DNA from 2 places in the Geomicrobium sp. JCM 19037 genome. Region 2 is predicted to be linked to the other one. Evidence: a T-box and tRNA genes for the amino acid it is inferred to sense, from the RefSeq annotation. Region 2 holds a T-box; the other holds one or more tRNA genes.
The links. A T-box is a leader RNA that pairs with one kind of tRNA and senses whether it is charged. The one in region 2 lies ahead of alaS (alanine--tRNA ligase), so its partner is inferred to be a tRNA-Ala.
Positions count from the first base shown of each region.

Region 1: it encodes a tRNA-Ala, which carries the amino acid that the T-box ahead of alaS (alanine--tRNA ligase) is inferred to sense. The anticodon was not compared.

Region 1 covers NZ_BAWZ01000011.1:78,929-86,583, reverse strand. Annotated here, with positions in the region: partial or broken gene queF (preQ(1) synthase) at 1-267, opposite strand, end outside; partial or broken gene queE (7-carboxy-7-deazaguanine synthase QueE) at 290-1,005, opposite strand; gene queD (6-carboxytetrahydropterin synthase QueD) at 1,002-1,427, opposite strand; gene queC (7-cyano-7-deazaguanine synthase QueC) at 1,427-2,089, opposite strand; gene JCM19037_RS08440 (hypothetical protein) at 2,202-2,537, opposite strand; gene JCM19037_RS08435 (methyltransferase domain-containing protein) at 2,697-3,467, shown strand; gene JCM19037_RS08430 (FMN-binding negative transcriptional regulator) at 3,483-4,085, opposite strand; gene JCM19037_RS08425 (hypothetical protein) at 4,160-4,606, shown strand; tRNA gene JCM19037_RS08420 (tRNA-Ala) at 4,686-4,760, shown strand; gene JCM19037_RS08415 (tRNA-binding protein) at 4,852-5,184, shown strand; partial or broken gene JCM19037_RS29255 (serine hydrolase domain-containing protein) at 5,615-6,942, shown strand; gene JCM19037_RS22500 (serine hydrolase) at 6,927-7,595, shown strand.
Region 2 covers NZ_BAWZ01000046.1:14,606-22,260, forward strand. Annotated here, with positions in the region: gene JCM19037_RS19485 (hypothetical protein) at 1-122, opposite strand, end outside; gene JCM19037_RS19490 (S1 family peptidase) at 197-1,204, opposite strand; partial or broken gene JCM19037_RS19495 (transposase) at 1,596-2,956, shown strand; T-box leader at 3,777-3,980, shown strand; partial or broken gene alaS (alanine--tRNA ligase) at 4,027-6,664, shown strand; gene JCM19037_RS19505 (IreB family regulatory phosphoprotein) at 6,747-7,013, shown strand; gene ruvX (Holliday junction resolvase RuvX) at 7,013-7,432, shown strand; gene JCM19037_RS19515 (DUF1292 domain-containing protein) at 7,451-7,655, shown strand, end outside.

The sequences.
Region 1 (7,655 bases), on a different contig from region 2:
ACTAAACAAGTATAATTTTAACGATTTGCTCTCGACCATCTTTACGTCAGGGATATAGCTAATATGAAGCGTAGCAAAATCCGGTTGACCTGTGATCGGGCATAACGTCGTAAATTCCGGGGTGTTAAACTTCACGAAATAATCCCGGTTTTGATGTTGATTCTCAAACGTCTCAAGAACTGCTGGATCATACTCAAAAGAATATGCGGTCCCTTGATTCCCAAGCTGTGTAATTTCTGGTAAATCTTCTTTTCCTCTTCCAGCCATGGAGAAGCTCCTTTATTTCAATTTACACGCCTTGCTTGTTGCCCCAAATGAGTGCATGGATTTGCGGCAACACACGCACATTGTTCAGCTCTCTGTCTTCCATTACGGTGTCTACAAGCCATTCATAACGATGAAGCAAGTGGTCCCGAAGTTTCTCAGGTTGATTCTCGTGCAAATCGTCATTACCGACTTGCAAATAAAAAGGCATGCGCGGATACCGTTGATGTACCTGTTTCGCATACGCCAAATCTCCATCGTTAAAGATCACGACTTTGAGCGATTGCGAACCTTCACTTCGCGATGATAACCGCTCAACAAACAAGTCCAACTGCTCGAAGTTCGTAACCATGGTCGAACTCGGCGGCTTTGGTGAGATGGTCACATCGTCAATACTGAGGAGCCAGTCTTGCCAGTAACTCCCTTGGGTTTCCACCGCAGTTTGAATTCCTCGATCTGTAAGAAGTTCTACGAGCTCACCAATGCTTTATGGAGCGCTGGGTTTCCACCAGAAATCGTTACATGATTATAACGATCTCCACCGGTGTCGTCCAAACGTTCCAACACACTTTCTGCCGATAGCGCTTCTGCCTTTTGACTGCCATCCCACGTAAATGCGGAGTCACACCACGAGCAACTATAATCACACCCACCTGTACGAACGAACATCGTCTTTTGCCCTGCAACCATACCCTCTCCTTGAACCGTCGGCCCAAAGATCTCTAATACAGGAATTTTCATCGATGCTCCTCCTGTTTCGGACGATAAATCGCATAGCTTGTTGGGGTTTCCCTCACGATGACTTGCAGACAAAACGGTCGGTGCGCCTCTTTAGACAAAAGTTCATCGACTTGGTCCCAAATGACACTTGCCACAACTTCTGTCGTCGGTATACCTGCCTTGAACTCCGGATGTTTATTAAGAAGTGAATGGTCAAAACGACCATGCACTTGTTTTTTTAGTTCCTTAAAATTTATTAAAAATCCAGTGCTGTCAAGCTCATCTCCAGCAACGGTCACATTTACAAAATACGTATGTCCGTGCATTTCTTGGCAAATGCCGGCACTCGGATCGTCAATAAAATGCGCAGCAGCAAAGTGCATATCTTTATTCAACTCATAACGATAGTCATGTTGTACTTGCGGGTAAAACTGCTGAAGCATTAGCGATCACTACCTTTACGCTCGAGATACTTGTTTAGCCCAAGTTGTCTTAACTCACATGCTGGACATTCGCCACACCCATCACCTTGAACACCGTGGTAGCATGTTAATGTCCGCTCACGTACATAATCGAGCCTACCTAAATCATCCGCTAACTTCCACGTTGCTTCTTTATCCAGCCACATGAGAGGAGTATGAATAACGAAAGTGTCGTCAATCGCAAGGTTTAGCGTTACATTTAAAGATTTAACAAACCCATCACGACAATCAGGATAGCCACTATAATCGGTCTCACACACACCTGTAATGATATGATTCGCCCCACGTTGCTGACCGAAAATCGTAGCAAACGTTAAGAAAAGCAAGTTACGGCCTGGCACAAACGTGCTCGGTAACTCACCCTCTCCTCCATCAGTCACATCAATATCTGAACGAGTGAGTGCATTCGGAGCAAGTTGGTTCAACAGATCCATATCAAGAATATGATGCTCGACGCCTACGTCTTTCGCGATCGCCTTTGCGACATTCAATTCTTCACTATGACGCTGACCATACGCAAACGTAACCGCATAGACCGTTTCAAAACGCTCTAATGCCCAAAAAAGACAAGTTGTGCTATCTTGTCCCCCACTAAATACGACGACTGCTTTTTCACGCTTCATCACATACCCCTCCTTTCTATCAGTAAAATAGTCAATCTATATTATCATACAGGTATTTTTCATAAAAATAAAGACGTATGCGACCCTCATTTTTGTGACAGTTTCTCCCACGTTACCTTTGAATTTCATAGCGGTCGACGATTTCTAAGAGCTGCTCTTGATCTGTAGAAATCGGTGTAATTCTTTCCACTTGGCGATCATTTTGAGCAACATGGATGACAAAGTACCCCGCACCGTTATGAGCTAAATAAAACGTAGGGTTGCCTGATGTATATTGTGTGCCTGTTCCGAGATACTGGTACGTATAATACTTCCAATTTGATTCCTCAAAAATACTCGCTTCTAACGCCCGTTCTTGATGCACCGTAGAGATATAGTGAATCGGAACGTACAATAACAACATTGCAAGCAGCATACCGGTGATCCAATAGATGGGTGTCTGTTTCACTAGTAACTCCTCCTAAACCGTATCTCGTACACTCTATGTCGATGTCTACTAGATTAGAACGCGCATCCGTTTCAGTTTTTGTCGGATTTCTTTGCATCATTTCTATTGGCTTTTTCGTAGATTTTCCATATACTATGTAATTAAAGAGGAGTGGTGTTCATGAACGCAAAAGTATGGGATCCTTCCCTTTATGACGATACAGCTGCCTACGTTTCCAGGTATGGCAAAGACTTATTAGAAGAGTGGTTAGCTCCTAAAAAAGGGGAAACCATTCTTGACCTTGGCTGTGGTACGGGCGAGCTCGCTGACCGCATTACCCAACTCGGCGCAACCGTTCACGGAATTGATTCATCTAGCTCTATGGTTGAAACGGCGAAGGCAAAGTATCCAAACCTATCATTTGAAGTAGCCGATGCGAAAGAATTCAAAGTCGACCAGCCTGTTGACGCTGTTTTCTCAAATGCGGCGCTTCATTGGATGACCGAACCTGATCCAGTCCTTCAATCGGTATCTAAATCACTAAAGCCAGGTGGTCGGTTTATTGGAGAGATGGGTGCTCAAGATAACATCGCAACCATTATTGCCGCTGTGAATATGGCTTTTGTAGAGATTGGGCAAGAACCGATGCCGACGATTTTCCCATGGTACTTCCCGAGTTTAGGAGAGTACACATCTCTACTAGAGAAACACGGTTTTGTCGTAGAAAAAGCTGTCTACTTCAATCGTCCGACACCGCTCGTCAACGGTGCAGAAGGACTGAAGATTTGGATGCAAAACTTTGCTGATCCACTTTTGCAACCTCTAGAACCTGAAATTCGTGAAGAAGTGTTAGAACGAACTATACAGTTTGCTGAACCGGCCCTTCGTGACGGCGACCAATGGTATGCCGATTACGTTCGCCTACGTTTTAGTGCATATAAAGAAGAATAACCTGAACATATCAGGTTATTCTTCTTTATTTTTCTCGTTTTCCTTCATTCGCTTCGCGATCTGTTGGTCATCTTCTCGCTCAGATTGTTGCAATTTCGCAATCACACGCCGCTGGCGATCTCGTGAATGGTTTTGGCTCAGCTTAGATTTACCTTGCAATTCTGTTATTTTCATTTTAAAGCCAACAACGCCTTTTTTCATGCCTTCAATATAGTCACTGTCTTCCAGAAAAGTGTCTTCATACGTGAGCACGAGCTGTTTTAATGCGTCATGCAGCTCATCATCTCGCAAGTATTCCATCGTTCCATACACATGTACGCTCTCATAATTCCATGTAGACACTGCTTTTTGGGTTTCATACCATGAAGAAGAAATATAGCTGTGTGCACCGAGGAAAATTGCGAGTGCACGCTGCCCTTCAATCGTTTTCCATTGATGATTGGCTCTTGCAAAGTGCCCGATCAAATGCGCTTTGTTTTCATCTAGAATGAGCGGTACGTGTGTCGCTTCAGGTATACCGTCTACATCGAGTGAAACGAGAGAAGCAAACGGATATTGCTGCACAAAAGCATAGACTTCATCTTCATCCTTCATTGCAAAATGCTTAGGAATGTACATGGCCACCTCCCGAGTGTAAGATTCATTACAATCATATCGCGTTTAAACCATATATCCAATAAGGAGGAAACACCATGAATGAACAAACAATGTTAGACCGCGCAAACGAATTATTCACGAAGTATGAACAAGCTTTCAACGGGGCACTGAATGGCGAGATAGATATGCATCACTTTGCGTCATTTTATACAGATTCTTTCATCGCTGCCAACCCGAATGGGGTAATGACCGGGGATAACGATGAATCACTTCAAAAAAATATGAAACAAGGCTATGAATATTACCGATCAATCGGCACAAAAGCGATGCAATGCTTACACGTCAAACTGAACATCATTGATGCTCATCACGGGGTTGCTCACACCGAGTGGCAAGCGAGTTATGTTGTAAACGAAAAGACCATTCACGTTCCTTTCGTGCCAACTATTTGCTGCAATTTCAAGAAGGAGAACCGAAAATTTTCGGTTGGATTACCGGGGATGAATCGGAGTTGTTGCACAAGTACGGTGTTATTTGAGTGAAGAGACTCGCTATTTTTTGTACTCTCTTGACGAAAAATAGCGAGAGCTGTTATATTAATATAGGTTCATACATAAACGCGGGGCTGTAGTTCAGGGGGAGAACGCTTGTCTGGCAGACAAGAGGTCGAGGGTTCGAATCCCTCCAGCTCCACCATACATAGTGACTAACGCATCTTTTCGTACAAAACGAGAAGGTGCGTTTTTTATTTTACTAAGGTAGACTAGAGAAAAAGGAGTGGATGATTGTGGCTACCATTGATGACTTTCAAGTTTTAGACATTCGAATTGGAACAGTAAAAACCGCTGAGCCATTAGCAAAAGCAAAGGTTCCAGCCATTGCAATGAGCATCGATTTCGGTGACGAGATCGGTATCAAACATTCTAGCGCCCAAATAACAAATCGCTATGAACCTGAAGCGGTCATCGGAAAACAAGTGACCGCCGTCGTCAACTTTCCACCTCGAAAGATTGCTGGCTTCACCTCAGAAGTGCTTGTCCTCGGTGCCGTTCCAGGAAAAGGTGATGTCATTCTCTTATCTCCTGATGAACCTGTCGCCAATGGCACATCGATTAGCTAGCCATCTGTCAATAAACTGACTCAACCGAGTCAGTTTTCTTTTAACCTCAAGGTTCCATCAGGGCCGCATATAAATTTAAGACTTCACGAACGCTACAAAGTTGGGATCTGTTTCCAATTACGCGTGTTTGGAACTAGACGTCTATTGATTGGAAGCAAACGTGGGGAAAACGTTCATATGCGACTGAATCAACTTCCAATAGCGGTTCTTTGGAAACAGCTAGTCGATCTAACCGAACCACCCACTCAGCAACTACACGCTCACAAGTCACTCCCTCCACACCCCGAACCACCGATGGATGATCTGATTATCGTCCCGTATCCTCGGACCTGTTTTTCAAAAATATTCTTCCTGCTGATTGACGTTCAGAACATCCTGTGTGTAAATATTAAGAATAGTATTTACAATTTATGTGGAAAAGGGGAATTCGATGAAGCACCTACTCATATTATGTTCGATTTTGCTCATTGCTTTTGCTCCGCTCACAGCTGACGTTCAAGCGAACTCGGTCACAGTAGACACCGCGCAACAAACGACCGAACCAACAAAGGTATCTGACGTACAACTTCTCATTGAACATCTCAAACGTCACGACGGGTTCGTGGATGCACGCGTACATAATGATTTACAGCGTCAACTCGTCGTCATGCGCATGATGATTGACCCGAATGATACTGATGCACTCACCGAAGCGATGCTCGCTTTCAAAGATGACCTTTCGCTTTACCACGCTCAAAACCGGTTGAGTACGACCGCTTACGAGCTTCTCAGAAAAAAATCCGATCTCTATTTATTGCGTGATGAAACGCCGATTGCCACTTTTGATCAAGATTGGAACAACCGTGACACATCACACACACTCGCCTATCACCCACCCGAAGAAGCAGGCTTAACCACCTCATTTATCGATGAGATTGATTCGATCGTCGACGCTGGAATGACAACCGATCAACTATTCCCTGGTGCAGTCACTCTTGTAGGAAAAGACGGGAAGATTGTTCAACATGAAGCATACGGCGATGCTTATCGTTTTGACGCTGACGGAGAAGAGTTGCCTTCAGACGAAAAGATCTCGATGCAGACGGATACGATCTTTGATCTCGCTTCTTTAACGAAAACATTTACAGCGACAGCCGTCATGCAACTCGAGGAACGAGGCTGGTGTCGATTCATGACCCGGTAGCCAATTATCTTCCTCAGTTTGGGACTCATGGCAAAGAAGAGGTGACGATCAAGCAATTACTCACACATACATCTGGTGTACCCGCTTCCATTCAAACGAGCCAATACGATACGGTTGATGAAATGTGGGATGCGATCCTAGAAATTGAACTGATCAATACTCCTGGCACGACGATGGTTTATAGCGATGTAAGTATGCTCGTTCTCGGTAAACTTATTGAGGAAGTATCATCTGAACCACTTGATGCGTATATTCATGAGCATATTACAAAGCCCCTTGGCATGAACGAGACGATGTTCAATCCTCCAGAAGAGCTACTCGGGCAAATTGCTCCGACTGAATACACCGACGAGCGCGGCCTTGTATGGGGCATTGTGCATGACGAAAAAGCAGATGATCTCGGTGGTGCAACTGGTCACGCCGGGCTATTCAGCACCGCCTATGATTTGGCGATTTTTCTACAAATGCTTTTAAATGGCGGAACGTATGATGATGAGCAAATCTTACAGCCAGAAACGGTGGAGCGGATGATGCGAAATGAAATCATCCGTGAAACCACATCGGTCAAAGTCTAGGCTGGAACGTTGATCGAGGTTGGTTCATGGGTGGGTTATCTTCCCCATCTGCGGTCGGCCATACCGGGTTCACCGGTACAACATTTGTCGTGGATCCGATTACAGACAGTTTCGTCATCTTTCTTTCCAACAGAGTTCACCCGACGAGAGATGAAGGGTCAATCAATACCGTCCGTCATGACGTCGCACAACAAGCGGCTCGTGCAATACCCGTATCTGCACCAAGCGGTGAACCGGCATGGTATTCTGGGTACACTAGAAACGCGAGCCATACCCTCTCCTTTTCCATCGATGCGACAGATCATGATGCCATAACGTTTGATACGTGGTTTCATATTGCCAATGACATTGAACGTGACTACGGAATCGTCGAAGTATCCGATGATGACGGAGAAACGTGGCAACCATTGTCAGGCTCGGTCAACCGAGACGACACACAAAACACCATTCACCGCGAATGGGTAGGATCAAACAAATGGGAATGGGTATCCGCAAACTTTCCAATTGCCGATTACTCAGGAACGATCGACGTCCGCTTTCGTTATGAAACGAGCGAATCAAACGGCAGAGGTTGGTACATCGATCAAATAAGTGCTGATGAAAATGTGATTACAGATTTTGATGCGAATGGCTGGGTGTTGACAGATCATTAAGCAGCTTAAGAGCTTGCCCGCATATGAAAAGATATGCGGGCATTTTGTCGGAAGTAGATT
Region 2 (7,655 bases):
GCAGGAAGTGTCTGTTCGGTTAAGAGTACATTAGCATCATTTAATCCTTGACAAGAGACGTTCACCGACGTAAATGCAAGAATGATAAAAAGTAAAAAGTACTTCCGTTGAATAGTATCCACTTTGCACACCTCTGTTAACAATATAATTAAATCCCCCCTAGTAAAAAATATAGGGGGAATTTATTTTTCCTAGATTACTCAAAGGTACCAGACAAAACCAAATCTCCTAGTGCGTTATCAATATGAGTAAATATCAAATCAGTACTTTCATTATCGCAACCACCGCTTAGGTTGGTTCCACCAGAAACAATTCCGACAATTGTGCTGCCATCATAAACTGGTCCCCCAGAATCACCGGAATCAACCATACAACTTGTTGTGACATCGTGTTCAACTAAACGTTGCTCAGTATAGCTCTCTCCATTATAGTTAGCTGTATAGTTTACATTAGAAACAGTTCCGCAAGTTACACCTGTTGTGTTCCCTGATTTACAGAGTTCTTCACCTTCAAAGCTTGATGATTCGCTTTGTCTATTAGCTATTTGAATAGCCTGACTACTAGTGGTGTATAAAAAATCACTAGCAAGACTACTTGATATTTCTATTGCCATAGCATCAGATCTTCCGCCCATTGAAACAACTTGTCTTACATCACCGATTGTACGACCCCCTTGAGTGTAAGTGTCCCCGACGATGCCACAATGACCAGCAGAAATCAAGAAATATTCACCACTTGAATTTTGTGCACTTATATTACTTGTGCAGGCACCCCCTGCAGAGTCATTAACAATACTTAAACCAGCTTCCAGTGGATCTCGTTCTGAAGTACGTGCCTGTATTGGCATATCACCTTGCTTAAACATAACTTGACTTGGCTTAAGATTAAACATTTCTTTAATAGTTGTTTTATGACTCTCCTTAAATTCCTCTAAAGTTATTATCAATTTATTCTCGCTAATTTTTGTTCCAATACTGGATACGGTTACACCTTTTTTCTCCAATATTGGAATCTTTTGAGCTATCTCTGAGTGAAGAGTGTTTAACTCTTTTTCAGAATAATCAACAGAAGAAATTTCTATGGGCACATCTGAGAGATCTTTAAGTGTACTCAAGTTATTATAATGATTATTCTTTATGTTTATATAGATAGTATCATCTTGTAAATATATACCACCAAAATTTTCATTAGAAACATTATTCAATACTTCAGAATGTACTTTTCTTAACTCTTTTGATATATCAATTGCCTCTGGGTTCTGTTGGGCGGATGTGCTTTGATTGTTTACGAAAACCGAAATTACAACAAAGATAATAAAGCTACAAATGTTTTAATAGCAATCAACCTCCATAATATATTTTATTTACTTACAATTTTAAATTTTAAAATAAAACTACCCTCCTTTCATTATTTTCCAGTACCCATGATTAGGTATTTAAAACATTGTATTTTTAATTGTTATAATATTAACTGATTTCATGATTGCCAGCCTTCACTTCCCAAGGTTTTCACGCCACGAAAAAAGGAGTACCTCCCCAAACAGTCGAATGAGTTAAGTACCCACAAAACTCTAAAGACTGGAGGAAGACTCCCTTATGGCTATTATACGACAAGCGAGCCTGTTTGACCTGCAAGATTTATATGATTTAGAACCTCCCCATCGATTCGATGAGGTATTTTCTGCGATCAATATTGATCCGATCCTTTGGGGGGGGGTCAAAAAAATCCCGGGAGGTACGCCTTTACAGCTCAACTACCCGGCCATGATTCATGCGCTTCTCATTCGAATTCTGGAGCGAATCCCAACGATCAAAGACTTGGTTCGCCGTTTGCGCCACGACGTGAAGTTCCAACTCGATTGTGGGTTTCTCTTCTCGGATGCTGTCCCTTCTGAAGCCTCGTTTTCACGTTTGGTCACGAAAATCCAACACGCTGAGGTGCTGGCATCCGTTCAATCCGATGTGCTTGTCCAAGTATTTATGGAAGGTTCATTACCGATGACACCGTCGCCATCGACGCCACTCATCTAAAAGCACGAGACTTAGCGCCCGTAAAGGAAGAGAAATCTGAGAAAATGAAGGAATCCCCTACAAAACGGGGCCGCAAAACCAAAGCCGAGCAGGAAGCTTGGCGTCAAGAGCAGACAGAAAAAGAAGCGGCGCTTTCGCTCTACGATAAGAAAATTGAAGACCAGTTGGACGCCTCTGTTGATCTCTTACGGGCGGAGGTGCCGATGGATCCCAAGTGGGGCATTAAGAAAAACAGCGAAGGCAAGAATGTGTTTTGGTTTGGCTATAAAGGGCAATTTGCCGTCGGAGCCCAAAGCCAGTACATCCTGCAATCGTTGTTCTCTTCGGGGAACTTGAATGATGGAAAAGCCGCGATTGCTTTACTCAAAGGTGTGAAAAAGCAACTGCCAGACCTTGATGTCACGTATTATACAATGGATGCTGCTTATGATGCCCCAGCCATTTATCAACAGGTCCATCAAAATGGATCTAGCTCCGTGATCGCTTATAACAAGCGAAACGAAGCGGAGGCCCTCGGGTTTGACAAGCATTTTGCACCGACGTGCGTCCGGGTACATTCGTATCGGTATGACAGCTACGACCCTCGATATGAAACGCTCAAATATACGCGCCCAAAAGAATGTGCGACATGTCCACTTGCCAGGGATTCCTTATGTCAAAAGGTATATAAAGTGAAGATCAAGCAAAACTTACGTCGGTACAACGCTCCAGCTAGAGGGTCCAAAGCTTGGAAAACCATCTACAATCGCCGAACGGCGATTGAACGCGTCATTGGCTATCTCAAAGAGTTTTTTCAATTGAACAATATTCGGTACCGCAAAGGAAAACGAGCGAACGTGCATTTCGACCTCGTTCACCTACTCTACAATGGAGCAAAGCTCGCTTGTGATCGCCTGACGGAACGTATGAACGAACAACACGCGTAAACTTTTGAAAGCAACCATATTTACATTGATTTACCTGTTTTTTTTAAGAGAAGGACTTATGAAATTGATTCATAAAAGTTGAACGAAAGAATTTCTTCATGAACTAATGGTAGGTCAACCGGTAAAACCTAAAGTTCAACGACTTTGAGATCGATCTTAATCGTTTACAATACACGTAGCAATTATGGGTATATACTGTTATTAACCTCCAAAGTATATGAACCGAGTTGAATGCCAATATTGAGCAACCCCAATTAAGTAATGTCGTCGATTCAGTACCGTTGATTTGAGCGAAAGGCAGTGATGCCTGTAGGAGTTGGAAAGAGACGAGACCCGGAAATCGTCAGAACAAGGAGGCTCGGCTTGTCCTCCGCGGTCAAGTAGTCACAGCGAACACAAGTGAGGTGCTGCACTTATAGTCTGGAGTACATAGAAAATACGGTGGCAGATGTTTCGCCATCCATGTTGCCCTTGTGTTCTGGAGTACAAGCATCCATTTGCAGTGGAAAGCAACAACAAACTTCGCAATTAGGAAAATCTTAAGTTTATTCTATATTGCTACCTTGATAGTCCATAGAGAACTTCGACCCGTTTTCCGACGGACTTAGCACCGACACGCCACATTAGGGAAATCAAACGTTCACCCTATCTACGTAAACAAATCGAGTGATGACGACTAAAAGGCCTCTTAATCATTCATTTTGTTATCCAATTACCTCATGAATCATCTTCTAAACGTGACATTTTTGATCAATCAACCCCCTTCAAGCGTCGCTGCCCTTGACATGAGGGGGAATTCGTTAAAAATAGGAACATATATGAGAACATGTCGACGGAACAAGTAAATTCATTATCTTTTCACAGAGATCCTTTCCACGGCTGAAAGAAGGGGATGGGTAATGGATTGAAAGCTACTCCTGAGTGCAAGTAAACCTTGCCGCCTTGCAGCGTTAAAAGCATTCGAGTGAAGCGTTGTTTGACGTTTAATGAGGGTGGTACCGCGAGAATATGTCTCGTCCTTGGTGGGATGGGGCTTTTTTGTGTTTAAAAATTGATTGGGGGTTTGAGTTATGAAGACGTTAACTTCTGCTGAAGTGCGCCAAATGTTTATTGATTTCTTTAAGGAGAATGGGCACGATGTTGAACCGAGTGCTTCGCTCGTTCCACACGAAGATCCTTCTTTGTTATGGATTAATAGTGGTGTAGCCACACTAAAAAAATACTTTGATGGTCGAGTCGTTCCGGAGAATCCTAGAATTGTGAATGCGCAAAAGGCCATTCGGACGAACGACATCGAAAACGTCGGAAAGACGGCGCGTCACCATACGTTTTTTGAGATGCTCGGCAATTTCTCCATCGGTGATTACTTTAAAGAAGAAGCGATTGAGTTGGCTTGGGAATTTCTCACGAGTGACCGCTGGGTCGATTTTGATGCGGAGAAACTTAGTGTGACAGTACACCCTGAAGACCAAGAGGCGTATGGCTATTGGAAAAACAATATCGGCCTACCTGTCGAGCGGATCATTCGGCTGGAAGAGAACTTTTGGGACATCGGTGAAGGGCCAAGTGGGCCGAACTCAGAAATCTTTTATGACCGAGGCGAAGCGTATGGCAATGATGAGACGGACCCAGAATTGTATCCAGGTGGGGAGAATGAACGTTATTTAGAAATTTGGAACCTTGTATTCTCCCAGTTTAACCATAATCCGGATGATACGTACACGCCGCTACCGAATCAAAACATTGATACAGGGATGGGCTTAGAACGTGTCGTGTCGGTCATTCAAGATACAAAAACGAACTTTGAAACTGATTTGTTCATGCCAATTATTCAAGAAACGGAGAAACTGTCAGGGAAAAAGTATGGAAACAACGACACCGATGATACAGCGTTTAAAGTGATTGCTGACCATGCGAGAACGGTTTCGTTTGCGGTCGGTGACCGGGCACTCCCGTCGAATGAAGGCAGAGGATATGTACTGCGCAGGTTGCTAAGAAGAGCGGTTCGATATGCGCAAACCCTCGGTTTGGACGAACCCTTTATGTACAAACTCGTCCCCGTCATTGGTGATGTCATGAAGGCGTACTACCCTGAAGTGGAAGAAAACACGCCGTTTATTCAAAAGGTTATTCAAAGTGAAGAAGAGCGTTTCCATGAAACCCTTTCGGATGGATTGAACATGTTAAATCAAGTCATTCAGACAGCTAAGAACGAGGGCAAAGCACAAGTTGACGGAGCTGATGTGTTTAAACTGTATGATACGTATGGTTTTCCAGTTGATTTAACAGAAGAATACGTAGTGGATGCGGGTCTGACTGTTGATACTCTCGGTTTCGAGACAGAGATGGAGGCACAAAGATCAAGGGCGAGAGCTGCACGTAAAGAAGATGCTCCATGCAAAGTCAAAATGAGACGCTGCGTACGTTAGACGTAGAGAGCACGTTTGTTGGCTATGATCAGTATGCAGCAAATACGACGGTTCGAGCGATTGTCCTCGGTCAAAATCATGTTGAACATGTTCAAGAAGGAGACACCGCAGTTGTCATTTTAGAAGAGACGCCGTTTTATGCTGAAAGCGGTGGACAAGTGGCAGACGCAGGAACGATTGCAGCTGAAGGTTTACAAGCTGAAGTGACAGGGGTAACACGGGCGCCGAACGGTCAACCTTTACATGAAGTGAACATCATTCGGGGTACACTTACTGTTGGACAGCCTGTTCTTGCACAAATTAATGAACAGCGCGAAAAGCGACGGAGAAAAACCACTCTGCGACTCACTTGTTACATCAAGCACTTAAAGATGTGCTCGGCGATCATGTAAATCAGGCAGGTTCTTACGTAGGTCCGGATCGTTTGCGGTTTGACTTCTCTCATTTCGGGCAAGTAACAGAGGAAGAGATGAAGCAGATTGAACAGGTGGTGAACGAGCGCATCGCCGCCAATTATCGGGTTATGACTGAGGAAACAACGGTCGAAGAGGCAAAAGCAAAAGGGGCGATGGCGCTTTTCGGTGAGAAGTACGGCAGTGTCGTTCGGGTTGTACACATTGGTGAATACAGCATTGAACTTTGTGGTGGATGTCATGTTCGTAGTTCAGGTGAAGTCGGAACGTTTAAGCTCGTCTCTGAAGGCGGTATTGGAGCAGGGGTTCGAAGAATTGAAGCAGTGACTGGAACCGGTGCATACAAGTATACGGTTGACCGGTTAGAATTGCTTGATCGGACCCAACAACTTCTCAAAGTAAAAACGAACGAAGATGTACCTAGACGCGTGACACAATTGCTAGAAGAACTGAAAGAGAAGGATCGAGAAATTGAATCCATGTCTGCGAAATTGGGCAACATGGATGCCAAGAAGCTTTTGGATGAAAAGAAAGAAATTAACGGCGTGCACGTCGTTGCTGGGGTGGTTCCTGAGCGTGACATGGATGGGCTTCGTCAAATTGCTGATGAGTTGAAACAACAGCTTACAGAAGGTATCGTTGTGCTTGGAACGAGTAAAGACGGGAAAGTAAACCTCGTTACGACGGTCAGCAAGGAGCTAATTGCCAGAGGCTACAAAGCCGGAGACATCGTCAAACAAGCGGCAGCTATTTGTGGCGGTGGCGGCGGCGGTCGCCCGGACATGGCACAAGCTGGAGGGAAACGTCCAGAGAAGCTACAAGAAGCAATTGAGGCGGTTCCTGAGATTGTTCGCTCCATTTCATAAATAGAAAAAATCATGTACAATGTAGAAAACGATCAATACGCTCAAAGCATTGCGTTGAAATCGAGAAATGAGGTGGCCCTCCATGAGCTCTAAAGACAATACAGTTAAGTTTAACGTTCAGGATGATTCAGCGAAGGTTGATGTACAGGAGCTACTCAACACAGTCTACAACGCATTGGATGAAAAAGGGTACAACCCGATTAATCAAATCGTCGGGTATCTTCTTTCAGGTGATCCGGCATACATCCCGAGGCATAACGATGCTCGTACACTCATTCGGCGCTTGGAGAGAGACGAGCTGATTGAAGAGCTCGTTCGACACTACTTGAAGGACAACCCTTCCTCTTAATGAGAACGCTAGGACTAGACATTGGAGATCACCGGATTGGTGTAGCGGTTAGCGATCTTTTTGGCTGGACCGCGCAAGGCTTACAAACGATCCACGTGAAAGGCAAAGACGACACGATGGAAGAGTTACGATCATTGATCGTTGAACAAGAAGTGTCTAAAGTCGTCATTGGTTTGCCGAAGAATATGGACGGTTCAATAGGGCCTAGAGCTGAGAAATGTCAAGAATTTGGCCGGGAGTTGGCCGAACGAGTCGAAGTGGTCGTTGAATTTTGGGATGAACGACTAACAACGAAATCTGCCGAGCGAACGTTAATTGAAGCAGACATGAGCCGGCAAAAACGAAAAAAGGTTGTCGACAAAATTGCTGCAGTGTTAATATTACAAGGGTATTTAGACCATACTGCACAAAGGCAATAAATTATAGAGGTGAATGAGATGTTAGAAGATAATGAGCGAATTGTAATTCCTGATCCAGATGGTGAAGGAGAACATGTATTTGAAGTGATGTTTACGTTTGAAATCGACGATACAGAGAAGACGTACGTTGTTGTTACCCCAGTCGTTGATGATGAAGAGGAAGAAGAAGATGAAGAAGTAGAGATCTTTGCTTTCCAATATGAAGAAAGCGCGGATGACCCTG